One region of the Turicibacter sp. T129 genome, then DNA from elsewhere that is predicted to be linked to it. Evidence: predicted binding sites of a transcription regulator. Region 1 holds the regulator's gene; the other holds the start of a gene.

What was found. The regulator HrcA, encoded in region 1, represses chaperone genes, less so after heat shock. The targets are predictions, from matches to a motif close to TTTTAGCACTNNNNNNNNNNNAGTGCTAAAA.
Region 2: a site for HrcA is predicted at 4,706-4,736, ahead of NEH75_RS10730 (co-chaperone GroES). Genes of this name have one in related genera too.

The regions. Positions count from the first base shown of each region.
Region 1 covers NZ_JAMQUU010000006.1:4,016-12,788, reverse strand. Annotated here, with positions in the region: gene NEH75_RS00615 (amino acid ABC transporter ATP-binding protein) at 1-313, shown strand, start outside; gene trxA (thioredoxin) at 518-832, shown strand; gene hrcA (heat-inducible transcriptional repressor HrcA) at 1,040-2,062, shown strand; gene grpE (nucleotide exchange factor GrpE) at 2,075-2,632, shown strand; gene dnaK (molecular chaperone DnaK) at 2,658-4,466, shown strand; gene dnaJ (molecular chaperone DnaJ) at 4,554-5,696, shown strand; gene prmA (50S ribosomal protein L11 methyltransferase) at 5,908-6,852, shown strand; gene NEH75_RS00580 (16S rRNA (uracil(1498)-N(3))-methyltransferase) at 6,894-7,640, shown strand; gene mtaB (tRNA (N(6)-L-threonylcarbamoyladenosine(37)-C(2))-methylthiotransferase MtaB) at 7,674-8,773, shown strand, end outside.
Region 2 covers NZ_JAMQUU010000065.1:6,888-15,660, forward strand. Annotated here, with positions in the region: gene NEH75_RS10705 (redox-sensing transcriptional repressor Rex) at 86-745, shown strand; gene NEH75_RS10710 (ECF transporter S component) at 1,003-1,632, shown strand; gene coaBC (bifunctional phosphopantothenoylcysteine decarboxylase/phosphopantothenate--cysteine ligase CoaBC) at 1,633-2,844, shown strand; gene NEH75_RS10720 (type III pantothenate kinase) at 2,838-3,605, shown strand; gene NEH75_RS10725 (ECF transporter S component) at 3,855-4,517, shown strand; gene NEH75_RS10730 (co-chaperone GroES) at 4,752-5,039, shown strand; gene groL (chaperonin GroEL) at 5,091-6,710, shown strand; gene acpS (holo-ACP synthase) at 6,797-7,138, shown strand; gene NEH75_RS10745 (DUF378 domain-containing protein) at 7,175-7,378, opposite strand; gene NEH75_RS10750 (LolA family protein) at 7,513-8,511, shown strand.

The sequences.
Region 1 (8,773 bases):
AAAGCAACGTGTTGCCATTGCGCGAGCCCTTTGTATGGATCCAGAAGTGTTATTGTTTGATGAACCAACTAGTGCACTCGATCCAGAGATGGTTGGTGGTATCTTAGATGTCATGAAACAGTTAGCGGATGAAGGATTAACGATGATTGTGGTAACACATGAAATGGGGTTTGCAAAAGAGGTTAGTGATCGTGTGGTCTTTATGGATAAAGGGGTTATTGCTGAAGAAGGCACACCTGAGCAAATCTTCATCAATCCAACGCAAGAGCGTACAAAAGAATTCTTACATCGTTATTTATCTAAGAGCCTTTAGGAGAGTTATTCAGTTCATATTTTTTAATGACAGTTATGATGAAACGATCTATAAAATTCATGTTTTTGAAAATTTTAGTTCATGCTCTTGTGGATACATTCTGATAAATGTGAGATAATATGGGGGAAAGTGCAAATTATTTGTAATTTCATGGAAATGTGCTATACTAAAGTATAGAAAAAGGGTATAAAAGGAGGAATGAACATGTCAGTCATTCATGCAACAGAAGAATCATTTGCTCAAGAAATCGCAAGTGGATTAGTATTAGTTGACTTCTATGCTGATTGGTGTGGACCATGTAAAATGATTGCACCAGTTTTAGATGAATTAGCAACAGAGTTAGAAGGAACAGCAAAAATTGTTAAAGTAAACGTAGATAACTGTCCAGCAGTTGCAGCTGAATATAAAGTAATGTCAATTCCAACATTAATTTTATTCAAAGATGGACAAGCAGTTCAACAAACAGTAGGTTTCCAACCTAAAGCCTCATTATTATCATTAATTGAAGCAAATAAATAATGAAATTTTAAAAAGAGGGTACACTATGCATTGTACCTTCTTTTGTTTTATTATCAGCCATTGTCTATCTCGAAAACGTCTGATTTGAGTTTGTATAATAAAGATAAAAAACAAAAAAATTAGCACTATAGTGTTGACAGTGCTAATAGAGTTTTATATAATGGTATTAGCACTTAGGGTTAATGAGTGCTAAAAGAGGTGTTTACATTGCTAACAGAACGTCAAATATTAGTTTTAAAGGCAATTGTAGAAGAGTTCATACAAACTGCACAACCAGTTGGTTCGCGAATCCTTTCTAAAAAAGAGGAATTAAACTTCTCTGCTGCAACCATTCGTAATGATATGGCAGATTTAGAGGATTTGGGATTTATTGAAAAAACTCATACATCGAGTGGTCGCGTGCCAAGTCAAAAAGGCTATCGCTATTATGTAGATTTCATCGTAAATCAAGAACCGATGGAGACAACACCAGAAGTAGGAATATTTAGACAATTGTTAGATCAAAAACAATTTGAACGTGAAACAACGATTAAAGAAGCTGTGAAGCTCTTATCGAGTTTGACTAACTACACATCGATTTTACTTGGACCTTCTAGAGATTATAGTCGAGTGAAAAAAATTCAACTTGTTCCAATCTCAAAACGTCAAGCGGTGTTTGTTTTGATTACAGATCAAGGCCATGTAGAAAGTCGAACAATTACTCTTCCAACTAATATTGATATGACTAGAATGGAAAGCATTATCAAAGCACTCGATGAGTTATTAGTAGGAGAATACATTGGACATGTTCATGAAAAATTGACAGAAAGTTTTGAACATCAATTACATGATTTTATTTCTTATAAAGAAGAAATTATGTATGCGATGCTACAACTTTTAACCCAGTCATTAAATCAACAAAATTATATTTTGAGTGGGAAGTCAAATATTTTAAAACAACCTGAATTTAACGATTTAGATAAAGCGTATCATTTATTTAATATGATTGAAGCTGATGAAATTGTTAAAGTAATAGAAGCCGACGAAGACGGCCATCAATTAACGGTTAAAATTGGACAAGAGAATGAGATTAAAGCGATGGAGAATTGTACGCTAATTACAGTTCCTTATCAGATTAGTGATCATGAATTTGGTAAAATTGCGGTACTAGGTCCGACCCGAATGGAGTATCGTAAAATTATTCCACTTCTTGAACAAGTTGCTCGAATCATGTCTGATTTATATAAATAGGAGGTGGGACGATTGAATAAGGATGCCCAATCAGTTGAGGAATTAAATGAAGAAAATGTGGAAGCTGTAGAATCAACGTGCTGCCAAGAAGAGTGTGAAGCAACAGAAACAGTTGAAACAATCTCTGAAACTGAAAGTTTAAAGCAGCAAATTGAAGAGTTAAAAGATCAATTGCTACGTAATGCGGCAGAGCTTGAAAACTTCAAGCGTCGTATGAATGAAGAACGTGCACGTGAAGTAAAGTATCGTTCGCAATCAATTGTAACAAATATTATTCCAGCAATTGATAACTTCGAACGTGCATTATCAAGTACGGTTGAAGATGAAAATACGAAAACATTTTTAACAGGATTTAAAATGATCCATGCTCAATTAGTAGATGCTCTTAAACAAGAAGGAGTAGAAGTAATCGAAGCAGAGGGTGTCGCTTTTGATCCAACAGTACACCAAGCAGTGATGCAAGAAGCTGTAGAAGGTGTAGAATCAGGAATGGTATTACAAGAGTTACAAAAAGGATATAAGCTAAAGGATCGTGTGATCCGACCATCAATGGTAAAAGTTAGCGAATAATATAGATTAAGGAGGATGAATCTCTATGGGTAAAATTATCGGTATCGACTTAGGAACAACAAACTCATGTGTTTCTGTAATGGAAGGTGGAGAGGCAAAGGTTATTGCTAATCCAGAAGGAGCTCGTACAACACCATCTGTTGTTTCATTTAAAGGTGAAGAACGTCAAGTTGGTGATGTGGCTAAACGTCAGGCAATTACGAACCCAAATACAATTATGTCAATCAAACGTCATATGGGAACAAACCACAAAGTGACAGTTGAAGGGAAAGAATATACACCACAAGAAATTTCAGCAATTATTTTACAAAACTTAAAAGCGACTGCTGAAGCTTACTTAGGTGAACCAGTAACAGAAGCTGTTATTACAGTACCTGCTTACTTTAATGATGCTGAGCGTCAAGCGACAAAAGATGCTGGACGTATCGCTGGTTTAGATGTAAAACGTATTATTAATGAGCCAACTGCGGCTGCATTAGCATACGGATTAGATAAAACGGATAAAGAACAAATTATCTTAGTATATGATTTAGGTGGAGGAACATTCGACGTATCTATCTTAGATTTAGCAGATGGAACATTCGAAGTATTAGCTACAGCAGGAGATAACCGCTTAGGTGGAGATGACTTCGACCAAGTGATTATTGATTGGTTAGTTAAAGAGTTCAAATCAGAAACTGGTGTTGATTTATCAGCAGATAAAATGGCAATGCAACGTTTAAAAGATGCAGCTGAAAAAGCGAAAAAAGACTTATCAGGGGTAACTTCAGTCCAAATTTCATTACCATTTATCTCAATGAATGCCACAGGTCCTTTACACTTAGAAAAAACATTATCTCGTGCACAATTTGATGCGATGACTGCACCATTAGTAGAACGTACAATGGGACCAGTTCGTCAAGCATTAAAAGATGCAAAAATGACAGCTAATGACTTAGATCAAGTATTATTAGTTGGTGGATCAACTCGTATCCCAGCAGTTCAAGCAGCGATTAAAAATGAATTAGGAAAAGAACCTAATAAAGGAGTAAACCCAGATGAAGTAGTAGCAATGGGTGCTGCAATTCAAGGTGGAGTGTTACAAGGTGACGTTAAAGACATCTTATTATTAGACGTAACTCCATTATCATTAGGTATCGAAACAATGGGACAAGTTATGACAGTATTAATCCCTCGTAACACAACAATCCCAACTTCAAAATCACAAGTATTCTCAACTGCAGCAGATAACCAACCAGCAGTAGATATTCATGTTTTACAAGGTGAACGTCCAATGGCAAGCGATAATAAAACATTAGGACGCTTCCAATTAGGAGATATCCCACCAGCACCACGCGGAATCCCTCAAATCGAAGTAACATTCGATATCGATGCAAATGGTATTGTAAATGTTAAGGCAAAAGATTTAGGAACACAAAAAGAGCAACGTATCACAATCACTTCAGGATCAGGATTAACTGACGAAGAAATCGATCGCATGGTACGTGAAGCTGAAGAAAATGCAGATGCAGATGCTAAACGCAAAGAGCAAGCAGAACTTCGCAATGAAGCAGAACAATTAATCTTCGCAGCTAAAAAATCAGTGACTGAATTAGGGGATGAAGTAACTGCAGAAGAAAAAGCAAATGTTGAATCTGGTGTTGAAGCATTAGAAAAAGCATTAAGCGAAGGAAATGTAGATGAAATTAAAGCGAAAAAAGAAGAACTTGAAAAAGTGGCTCAAGAATTAGCAGTTAAAGTTTATTCAAAAGCAGCTGAAGCTGGGCAAGCCGCTCAAGGTGGAGCAGAATCAGGTGACGATTCAGTAGTAGACGCTGAATATAAAGAAGTATAATAAAAAAGTAAAAAGTCAAAGTCTACTATGACTTTGACTTTTTTTTATGGTATAGTTAGGAAAGTAAAAGAAGGAGGGTAAAAAGGCATGGCAAAACGTGATTATTATGAAGTCCTTGGGGTTTCAAAATCAGCAAGTGATATCGAAATCAAACGTGCTTATCGTAAATTAGCGAAACAATACCATCCCGATGTTTCAACAGAGGAAAATGCAGAAGAGAAATTTAAAGAAGTTCAAGAAGCTTATGATGTGTTAAGTGATGAACAAAAACGTGCTGCATATGATCAGTTTGGACATGCAGGAGCAGAAGGCTTTGGTGGACAAGGTGGATTTGGTGGCTTTGGAGGCTTCGGCGGTGCCGGAGGATTTGAAGACATTGGTGATATTTTTGAAAGTATGTTCGGCGGAGGATTTGGTGGCTTTGGCGGAGGTGCCAGTCGTCGTAATCCAAATGCTCCACAACGCGGAAATGATTTACAACAAGCCATTACTATTTCATTTGAAGAGGCAGCCTTTGGAACAACGAAAGAAATTTCAGTTAATCGTGAAGAAGAGTGTACGAAATGTGGTGGAAGTGGTGCGCGTTCGAAAGATGATGTGGAAACATGTTCACGTTGTAGTGGAAGCGGTCGCGTAACTGAAGTTCAAAATACGATTTTAGGTCGCGTGCAAACACAAACTGTTTGTCCAGATTGTCATGGAGCTGGTAAGAAAATTAAACATAAGTGTGATGCTTGTCATGGTCGTGGAACAGTTAATAAAACAAAAACAATTGAAGTCAAAGTTCCTGCAGGAATTGATGATGGACAACAAATCCGCTTAAGTGGACAAGGTGAAGCGGGACGTAATGGTGGTCCAAGTGGTGATTTATATGTCGCATTCCGTGTTTTACCACATGATTTCTTCATCCGTGATGGATACGATTTACGTTGTGAAATTCCAATTTCATTCTCTCAAGCGGCATTAGGAGCAGAAGTTGAAGTTCCAACGTTAAATGGTAAAGTAGCGTTGAAGATTCCGGAAGGAACTCAATCAGGGACTGAGTTTAGAGTTCGTAATAAAGGAATTAAGTACATTAACCGCGAAATGACGGGAGACTTATACGTTAAAGTTAAATTAGTCGTACCTAAAAAACTTAACCATCGTCAACGTGAATTATTACATGAATTTGATCAATTAGAAGATAAATCAGGATCAATTTGGGATAAGTTAAAAAAAGCTTTTAAATAATAATAAGGGTTGTGAGTTTTGTTCTCACAACCTTTTTTATACTAAAGATTTATAAATTTACAGAATTAAACAAAGAGACATAATTTTATGTTTGATTGATTTTGTGTTATAATTAGAAAATGAGAAAAAATAGCTATCGAGTCGAGAATTGTTATTTGATTGTTATAACAACTTGAATGGATAGTACGATAATTTAAAATGAGGTGACCATATGAACTGGTTAGAACTAAGTTTTCATACAACTCATGAGGCATTTGATTTAGTTAGCAATATTTTTATTGAAGCTGGTTCAAAGGGAGTACTAGTAGAAGACTCAAATACATTAACAGAAGCTCATGAAGATCATTTTGGTGAGATTTATCGCTTAAATCCTGATGACTATCCAACAACAGGTGTGGTTATTAAAGGTTACTTAGCGGTCACATCAGATATTGAAAATCAATTAGAGTTTGTAAGAACGCAATTATTAAATTTAAAACTGGATCATTATGACCATAATAAATTGGAGATTAAAATGTTAGATGAAGAAGATTGGGCGAATAGTTGGAAAAAGCATTATAACCCAATCGAAATCACTAAGACATTAGTCATTAAGCCATGTTGGTTAGAGCCAACAACGGATCCATCGGTCGTTGAAATTATGTTAGATCCAGGAATGGCCTTTGGTTCGGGAACACACGAAACCACACAACTTTGTCTAGAATTAATCGAAAAATATGTGAATTCTCAACAAGTTGTGGTCGATGTTGGGACAGGGTCAGGAATTTTGGCAATTGCAGCGTCAAAACTTGGGGCGAAGTCAGTTTATGCCGTCGACTTAGATGCGATGGCTGTGATTCGTGCGAAAGAAAATATTGAAATGAATCATTGTCAAAATATTTTAGTTGAAAAAAATAATTTAATTGATGGAGTAGGTGCTTTAGGGCAACAACCAACCTTAATGGTAGCTAATATTTTAGCCCCTATTATCATTAATATGTTAAGCGATGTTGAAAAAGTATTACCGGTTGGTAAAACATTTATCTGTTCAGGAATTGTCGATCATGAAAAAGACGCAGTGGTACAAGCATTAAATGCTCATCATTTTACAGTAACTGAAGTAAAAGAGAAGAATGGATGGGTTGCTATTGTGGCAATCTATAATGGTTGCAAGTAGTAATTGTAAATAGAGAATAATCAGTCATTGGAGGCAATGGAATGCAACGCTATTTTTTAAACAATACTCAATTTCAAGGGGATGGTGCCATTATTACGGGTGATGATGCGCATCATATGTCACGTGTCATGCGTATGGAGCCAGGTGATCAAATTATTGTATGTAATGAAGATAAAGCGTGTCACTTTGCAACCATTAAGCAAATGAATGGACAAGAGATTGAAGTTACATTAGACTCTGTAATTGAAGCACAAACAGAGCTTCCAATTGAAGTGACAATTGCACATGGGTTACCAAAAGGTGATAAATTTGAATGGGTCATTCAAAAGGCAACGGAATGTGGGGCTAGTGAGTTTATTCCACTTAATATGGAACGTTCAGTTGTAAAGTTAGATGCGAAAAAAGCGAGTAAGAAAGTAGAACGTTGGAATAAGATTGCCAAAGAAGCAGCAGAGCAATCGCATCGACAAATGGTTCCGACAGTTACTGATGTTTATACATTTAAGCAATTATTAGATCGAGCTTCACAATATGATGTTTGTTTATTTGCCTATGAAGAAACAGCAAAACAAGGGCAGTTAGCGCAGTTAAAGCAATCACTAAGGGAGATTCAAACGAATGGTAAGATGCTAGTAGTGGTTGGGCCTGAAGGTGGAATTAGTGAAAAAGAAGAGACATTATTACTACAATCAGGATTTAAACCTTGTGCGTTAGGGCCACGTATTTTAAGGACGGAAACGGCACCGATTTATATTTTAAGTGCCATTTCGTACGCATTAGAATTATAAAAGACAACAAGAGTATGGAAAGGATTGATTTTGATGCCAACTGTAGCATTTCATACCCTGGGATGTAAGGTAAATCATTACGAAACAGAAGCGGTATGGGAATTATTTAAAAACGAAGGTTATGAGAAAGTAGACTTTAAAGAAGTAGCAGATGTATATATCATTAATACATGTACAGTGACAAATACGGGAGATAAAAAGAGTCGTCAAGTGATTCGACGTGCGATTCGTCGTAATCCAGAAGCCGTGATGTGTGTGATGGGATGTTATGCGCAAACGAAACCAAAAGAGATTATGGATATTGATGGGGTGGATATTGTCATCGGGACACATGGTCGTGATCAAATTCCAGCCTTAGTACAAAAATATCGTGAAGAGCGTCAACCTATTTCACAAATTCAAAATGTCTTTAAAGTGGATGGATTTGAGACTTTAAATGTCACACAATTCTCAGACCGTACACGTGCCACATTAAAAATCCAAGATGGATGTAATAATTTCTGTACATACTGTATCATTCCATGGGCACGTGGAACTGTTCGTTCACAAAAACCAGAAGTCGTGATAGAACAAGTTAAACAATTAGTTGAACATGGACATTGTGAAGTAGTTTTAACAGGGATTCACACAGCTGCCTATGGAGAAGATTTAGAAGATTATAGCTTCGGTAAGTTATTACAAGACTTAATTGAGATTGAAGGATTAAAACGTATCCGTATTTCATCGATTGAGGCATCAGAAGTAACAGATGATGTCATTGCAGCGATGAAGAAATCGGATAAAATTGTAAATCATTTACATATGCCAATTCAAGCGGGTTCAGATACGATTTTAAAAGGGATGAAACGTCCATATACGTTAGCTGAGTTTGAACAAAAAGTGACTGAATTACGTGAGTTATTTGATAACTTAGCGATTACAACAGACGTGATCGTTGGATTCCCTGGTGAAACAGAAGAATTATTTAATGAAACATTAGAAACAATTAAACGTATTGGATTCTCTGAGTTACACGTCTTCCCTTATTCAGTTCGTAATGGAACACCAGCTGCACGTATGGAAAACCAAGTGCCTGAACTTATTAAGTCAATGCGTGTGAATCAATTATTAGCATTAAGTGAGCAATTAGCTAA
Region 2 (8,773 bases), on a different contig from region 1:
AACATATAGACGTTTTATGCTTCTGACAGTATTCACATTGAATTATTTTCATGTTATTATTGAAATATGGTAAAGGAGGTTTTCTATGTTATCAAATATTCCAAATGCAACGATTAAAAGGTTAGCACTTTATCGTCGCTGTTTCGTTGAATTAGATGAAATGGGCGTTAAACGAATTCAGTCAGGTGAATTAAGCCAAAAAATAGGGATTGATTCTGCTACTATTCGACGTGATTTTTCATATTTAGGTGAATTAGGTCGTCAAGGATATGGATATGAGGTACGCGTTGTTTTAGAGGCATTTAATAATTTATTGAAAACAGAGGATGCACAGAGCTGTGTTTTAATTGGGGTCGGAAACTTAGGGCGTGCACTATTAAAGTATTTTAGCTCAGATAAGTTTAAGAAACGTGTATTTAGAACACCAGTTAACTTAATTGCAGGGTTTGATACAGATGAAAGCTTAGTTGGACAATGTGTAGGTGAATTGCCTCTTTATCATTTAAATGATTTAAAATCGTATATTGAAGAACACCGTGTTACTTATGTTATTTTAACAGTACCACCGACAGTTGCTCAAAGTGTTGCAACATCATTAGAAGGGTTAGGTATTAAAGGTATTTTAAATTTATCTTCTACAGTGATTAATGTGAGTGAAGACATTACCGTTCATGAAGTAGATTTAAATATGGAGTTAGAGACATTATTCTTCTATGTTTTTCAAAAAGAACAAGCAAAACATTAGTACTTTTTAAATTTCGTCCGTTATAAGCTTATAATCAATTGATTATAAGCTTTTTTTCTTTTTACAGGCGATGAATAATGGTAAAATAATGTTATTTTATTGAAAACTATTCAATACATCAGTATAATTATGAGCGATGATAGCGTTTGTCAAACTTAATGGTGATTTTATAACATCAATTAAGGTCATACTAACGATGTCAAATATAATATTCAAGACGTTGCATTCGAAAGAAGCGACAGTGGAGGAGAAGAAAAATGAATCAATCAAGAAAGAAAACCAAGTTTTTAGTTTTACTAACGATGTTTTGTAGTATTCAAGTTGTTTTAATGTTAACACCACTTGGATATATTCCATTAGGCCCAGTTCGTGCCACAACCATGCATATTCCAGTTATTTTAGCAGGAATTTTATTGGGAGTCAAAGGTGGAGCTATTACAGGATTAGTTTTTGGATTGAGTAGTGTGATTATTAATACGATTACCCCAACGATTACATCATTTGTATTTACCCCATTTTATTCATTAGGTGAATATCATGGAAACTTCATGAGTTTAGTTATTGCTATTGGTCCACGTGTCTTACTTGGGGTATTAGCTGCAGTGATTTATCATTGGTTTAAAAATAAAAATAATAAAATGAGATTATTCGGTAGTGGAGTTACGGCTTTAGTTTGTACGTTAATTCACTCCATTTTAGTGCTTGGAATGATCTACTTATTCTTTGGTCCAAGTTATGCGGCAGCCAAAGGAGTTGAAGTTTCAGCTTTATTTGGCTTATTACTAGGAATCATTACGACAAATAGTGTAATCGAAGCCATCTTAGCTACATTAATTATTGCACCATTAACGAAGGTGTTAGAACCAATTACGAAGAAGGTGATTTAGTTGAACAAAAAGACTATTGTATTGGGAGTTTGTGGGGGAATTGCAGCTTATAAAAGTGCACAACTTGCAAGTAGTCTATATAAAAAAGGTTATGATGTTCATGTCATTATGACGAAAAATGCTACAGAATTTATTACACCGATGACATTTGAAACATTAACTCATAATCGTGTATCTGTTGGAACGTTTGATCGCAATTTCCAGTATGATGTGAATCATATTTCATTAGCTAAGCGCGCAGATTTATTTGTTGTGGCTCCAGCTTCAGCAAATTGTATTGCGAAGTTTGCTCATGGATTAGCGGATGATATGTTGACGACAACGTTTTTAGCCGCGTCTTGCCCAAAACTCATTGCACCTGCAATGAATACAGGAATGTTAAATAATCCAATCACACAGCATAATATTGAGATTTGTAAAAAATATGGAATGACTTTTGTTGAATCAGATAGTGGTTATTTAGCATGTGGAGATGTTGGGAAAGGTCGTTTGGCAGAAATTGAGGATATTGAAGATGCCATTGAAAGTTTATTAGTTAAGGACAAGCCTTTAAAAGGAATGAAAGTTGTCGTAACCGCAGGCCCAACTCAAGAAGATTTAGATCCAGTTCGTTTCATGACGAATCATTCAAGTGGGAAGATGGGGTATGCAGTGGCACGTGCTGCTCGTAATTTAGGTGCGGATGTGACGTTAGTAACTGGACCTGTTTCATTAAGAAAGCCAGTGTTCATGGATATTGTTGAGGTTAGAACAGCGATTCAAATGTTTGAAGCAGTCGAGGCTCTAAAAGATGATTATGATATTTTAGTGAAATCAGCAGCCATTTCAGATTACCGAGTGAAGCGTGTGAGTGATCATAAAATGAAAAAGCAAGGTAATCAGTTGACGATTGATTTTGTAACCAATCCAGATATCTTAGCTCATATGGGGCAGTTAAAAAAGGCGGATCAAGTTGTTTGTGGGTTTGCTATGGAGACTCAAGATTTAGTTGAGAATGCTACGAAGAAGTTAGTGAATAAAGGTGCTGACTTGATTGTTGCAAATCAGTTAAATGAAGATGCAGCGGGATTCAAAAAGGATACGAATGTAGTGACGATGTTAACGGGTGAGGACGTAACGAAGTTAGATGTCATGTCTAAAGAAGCACTTGGTTATGAGATTATGAATCGTTTATTACAGATTTTAGTGAAGAAAAGAGGGATAGTATGTTAGTCGTTATTGATGTAGGAAATACGAATATTACACTAGGAGTTTATGACCAGGATGAATTAATTGCAAATTTTCGGCTAACGACTAAATTGCAACGAACATCAGATGAATTTGGAATTACGTTATTTTCATTCTTCCAAACAAAGAATATTGATCCAAAGGGGGTTGAGGATGTTTTAATCTCCAGCGTTGTGCCTAAGATTATGCATTCTTTAACAAATGCTATTCGTAAGTATTTTAATATTGAACCAATCATTGTCGGCCCAGGTATTAAGACCGGTATTAGTGTGAAAACTGAAAATCCAAGAGAGGTGGGAGCTGATCGTATTGTTGATATTGCAGCAGCATATCATATTTATGGTGGTCCAGCGCTTGTTATTGATTTTGGGACGGCAACAACCTATGATTATGTCAATGAAAATGGTGAGTTTGAGTTTGGGGTCACGTCACCAGGAATTGAGATTTCTGCTCAAGCTTTATGGACACAAGCTGCAAAGTTACCTGAAATTGAAATTAAAAAGCCTGCGACGATTATGTGTCGTAATACGATTACGAGTATGCAAGGTGGATTAGTTTATGGTTATATCGGTCAAACGGAATACATTATCAAAAAAGTAAAGGAAGCTGTTGGTAAAGACATTAAAGTGGTAGCGACTGGTGGACTTGGGCGTATCATTTATAATGAAACTGATATGATTGATATTTATGATCCAGATTTAGCTTTTAAAGGAATGAAAGTTATTTATCATAAAACAAAGGGATAAGAAGATTATTGATCGTTGATAAAAAGGAATCAAATGTATTTGGTTCTTTTTTTATGTTCAGGCAAAACAAAAGGAAAATTATGGATTTGTTATTGAAAGTAATCACAGATTTAAATATAATAGGAGAAGTAATTCTACTAATGAGACTTAATGATGATCAGTTGACATCAATTAAGTAAAGCGTTAGGGGGATTAAAAATATTATTCAAGACGTTGCATTCAGAAGAAGCGACAGTGGAGGAGAAAGAAATGAATCAATCAAGTAAGAAAACCAAGTATTTAGTTTTAGTCACCATGTTTTGTAGTATTGAGGTATTATTGATGTTTACCCCTCTTGGATTTATTCCAATTGGGCCGATGAAGGCCACAACCATGCATATTCCGGTTATTTTAGCAGGGATTTTATTAGGAATCAAAGGGGGTGCAATTACTGGTCTTGTCTTTGGGATTTCGAGTGTTGTCAATGCCACGATTAATCCAACGATTTTATCATTTGTATTTACGCCTTTTTATTCGCTTGGCGAGTATCACGGAAATTTCATGAGCTTAGTTATTGCTATTGTACCTCGTGTATTGTTAGGCGTATTAGGTGGTTTAATTTATAGTTGGTTTAAAAATCGAGATAAAAATATGATTGGCGGAGGCGTAACAGCACTATTGTGTACAGTTCTACATACGGCGATGGTATTAGGAATGATTTATATCTTTTTTGGACCAAGTTATGCAGCTGCTCAAGGGTTAGATACAACACAGTTATTAATGGCCTTAATTGGATTGGTATTTACAAATGGTGTTTTAGAAGCCTGTGTAGCTACAGTTGTAATTGTACCATTAGTAAAAGTACTAGAGCCAATGGCTCAAAAAATGGGCTTAACTCATATGAATATAAAGTTAAATAAAGTTGAACGCTAGAGCTTTAAGCTAGGAGTAATTTTCCTAGTTTTTTTTGATTCGTCAAATAATTGATTTTAGTAGGTGATTTTGATAGAAGAATAGGAATAAATGTTAATATTAAGCATATTAATCATTAGGTAGACTATAATAAAAAGGATTTTGGTTTAAAGTATTGCCATTATTTATTCATCTTTGTATAATTTATTTAATAGCACTCATATAGGTAGAGTGCTAAAACGAGGAGGGACATACATGTTAAAACCATTAAACAATAATGTTGTACTTGAGATTGTTGAGGTTGAAAAGACAACAGCTAGTGGAATCATTCTTTCGGGAGAAGCTTCAAAACCAAAACATTCAGAAGGAGTTGTAGTTGCCATTGGTGATGGAAAGTTATTAGATAATGGGAAACGTCATCCAATAACTGTTGAGGTGGGGCAACGTGTTATCTATAACGGATTTGGTGGAACAAAGGTCTCACATCAAGGAAAAGAATTAGTTATTTTATCCCAAGATGATATTTTAGCAATTGTTGAGTAAGTTAAATTTAGTTTAATATATTAATTTTGATTTAAGGGAGGATTTAATATTATGGCAAAAGAAATTTTATTTGCTGAAGATGCACGTCGTGCGATGATTCGTGGAGTGGATAAATTAGCGGATACAGTAAAAGTAACGTTAGGGCCAAAAGGTCGAAATGTCATTTTAGAGCAAAAGTTTGGAACGCCTCAAATTATTAATGATGGGGTTTCAATTGCAAAAGAAATTGAATTAGAAGATAAGTTTGAAAATATGGGAGCTCGTTTAGTAGCTCAAGTTGCAAGTCGTACGAATGATGTAGCTGGAGATGGAACAACAACGGCAACGGTTTTAGCTCAAGCGATGATTCGTGAAGGAAATAAAAATATTGTAGCGGGAGCTAATCCAATAACGATTCGTCGTGGAATTGAGCGTGCTGTGAAAGTGGCTGTTGAAGCATTAAAGGCTAATTCTAAGCCAATCGAAGGAAAAGAATCAATTGCTAATGTAGCTGCGATTTCTGCTGCAGATGAAGAAATCGGGAAATTAATTGCTGAAGCTATGGAACGTGTTGGTAATGATGGAGTGATTACTTTAGAAGAGTCTAAAGGCTTCGAAACAACAATGGATATTGTTGAAGGAATGCAATTTGATCGTGGATATTTATCATCTTATATGGTGACAGATACAGATAAAATGGAAGCTGTTTTAGATAATCCATACATTTTAGTCACAGATTCTAAAGTTGGTACGTTACAAGACATCTTACCAATTCTTGAGCAGTTAGTTCAAACAGGACGTCCAATGATTATCATTGCTGATGATATTGAAAATGAAGCATTAGCAGCATTAGTTGTTAATAAATTACGTGGAACATTCAATGTGGTAGCTGTTAAAGCACCTGGATTTGGTGATCGTCGTAAACGTATGCTTGAAGATATCTCAATTTTAACTGGTGCTCAATTAATTACTGAGGAGTTAGGATTAGACCTTAAAAATACAACATTAGATCAATGTGGACGCGCTGGACGTGTGATTGTAACAAAAAATCATACAACCATTGTTGAAGGAACTGGTTCACAAATTGATATTCAAGCTCGTATTGCTCAAATTCGTGCAGAGTTAGAAAATACGACTTCAGAATTTGATAAAGAAAAATTATTAGAACGTTTAGCAAAATTAAGTGGAGGAGTTGCCGTGATTAAGGTTGGGGCAGCGACTGAAACTGAATTAAAAGAACGTAAATTACGTATTGAAGATGCTTTAAATGCGACACGTGCAGCGGTTCAAGAAGGGATTGTTGCTGGTGGTGGAACAGCTTATATGAATATTTACAATGATGTCGCTAAAATTGAAGCAATTGGTGATGAGGCAACTGGGGTTCAAATCGTTTTAAAAGCTTTAGAAGCCCCAATTCGCCAAATTGCTGAAAATGCTGGAATTGAAGGTTCAATTATTGTCTATAAATTAAAAGAGTTAGATCCGGGATTTGGATATAATGCAGCAACTGATGAGTTTGTGGATATGTTTAAATCAGGTATTGTGGATCCAACGAAAGTCACTCGTTCTGCTTTACAAAATGCAGCGAGTATTTCAGCTTCATTCTTAACTGCTGAAGCAGCTGTTGTGGAAATTGAAAAGCCACAAGCAGTTCAAGCCCCAAGTGATATGGGTGGAATGGGAATGATGTAATAAAAAATCTCTAGATTTATCTAGAGATTTTTTTTATGATGAAATAAGATAAGTTATAATAAAGAAGATAACTATTGGAGGTTTTTATGAAGGGAATCGGAACAGATATTATCGAGATTAAACGTATTAAACAATTAAACCACCGTGAACGCTTTATCCATAAATTATTAAGTGAAGAAGAGTTTAGGTTATATCAATCCTTCCAGCATGAAAAAAGGCAGAATGAATTTTTAGCAGGACGTTGGGCAGCCAAAGAAGCTTTATATAAAGCGTTAGGATCCTATTGTGATGGAAAATCATATAAAGACTTTAGTATTATGAATGATGAACGAGGAAAGCCTTATTTATTAAGCCCAATGCTTGAAAACGTTCATATTAGTATTAGTCACTGTGAGAATTATGCGGTTGCATTTGTCATTTGGGCATAAAAAAATCAGCTAAATTTAGCTGATTTTTTTATTGAATTAGTAACGTCTATCTGGTGCAAATAGTAAACCAATATTAATAAGTCCGGCAATTCCTACTAAGGCGTAAACAACGCGTGAGATGATTGCATCTTGTCCGCCAAATAAGAATGCAACAAGATCGAATTGGAAGAATCCAATAAGACCCCAGTTAATTGCACCAATTACCGTTAAAATCAAAGCAATACGTTGAATTAACGACATAGTTTTCGCTCCTTCCTATTTTGGATATTTATAGTATTTAATTAATAAGGGAGTTTTATGTATTAGAAAGCATAAATTAATTTAATATTTCATAGTATTAATTGAAATTGAACTTAATAAAGAGGTGGATAGCGATGAAGAAATTATGTTTAATGTTCGCAGTAGTGCTTACCGTGCTATTAGCTGCATGTGGAGAAATGTCTCAGCAAGACGTTGTTGACAAGCTCACGAGCAACTTAGAAGATGCTAAGTCATATTATGCAACAGGTGTGATGGAAGTTGATAATAATGGCCAAGTGTATCAGTATAATGTTGAGGTAGCTTATCAAAAACCAGAGAATTACAAAGTTACGTTAAAAAATGAAACAACAAACAATGAGCAAATCATACTAAAGAATGACGAAGGTGTCTTTGTATTAACACCTGCGTTAAATAAGCAATTTAAGTTCCAAAGTGATTGGCCATTATCAAGTTCACAAGTTTATTTATATCAATCATTAATGACTGATATTTTAAACGATGCTGAAGTAAAATTTGAATCTGGAGAAGAGAATTATACATTTGAGGCTAAAGCTAATTATCATGGAAATCGTGATTTAGTTTCTCAAAAAATTACGTTTGATAAAAAATCATTAACTCCAGCAGAAGTTTACGTAGTTGATAGTGAGGGAGAACCTCGTATTTCAATGAAATTCTCTTCATTTAATTTTGATGAAAAACTTGCAGATGGATACTTTGATTGTCAACAAACAATGGAGTATTCACAAGAAACAATGGGTGAAGGTGTTATCAATGTGTTAGATGATGAGTTATACCCAGCTTATTTACCGGAAGGAACAACGTTAGTTAATAAACAAGCGATTGACATTGAGGAAGGTCAACGTATTATTATGACATTTAGTGGTGATCAAGATTTCACAATGATTCAAGAGCCTGTTACATATAATGATTCAGTAGGTGTGGAATCTGTTGCAGGTCAACCTGTAATGATTAATGGAACAATTGGTGCGTTAAGTGAAAATTCAATTACATGGGTTGAAGGTGGAGTTGAGTGTTTCTTAGTTTCTGAGACATTGGATACAGAACAATTAGTTTCAGTTGCAGCATCAGTTTCAAATCTTGCTGAAAAATAAGAGATAAAAAAGACGATAACCTTTAATAGTAGATAAAAATTAATAGTAAGAGAAGTAATCTAAGTTAAAGATTGCTTCTCTTTTTTATGTTAGTCAAAAAAATGTAATAGTTGATAAATCAGATTAAATGGATAAAACTTTGATTTTTTATGATCTTACAATTGGAATAATTTAATTTGAGTTGATTAATATAATTTTTATCATCGAATGTAATGATAATTTCACACTTTTCACTTACTATTTGACTATGTCCCAGGAATCG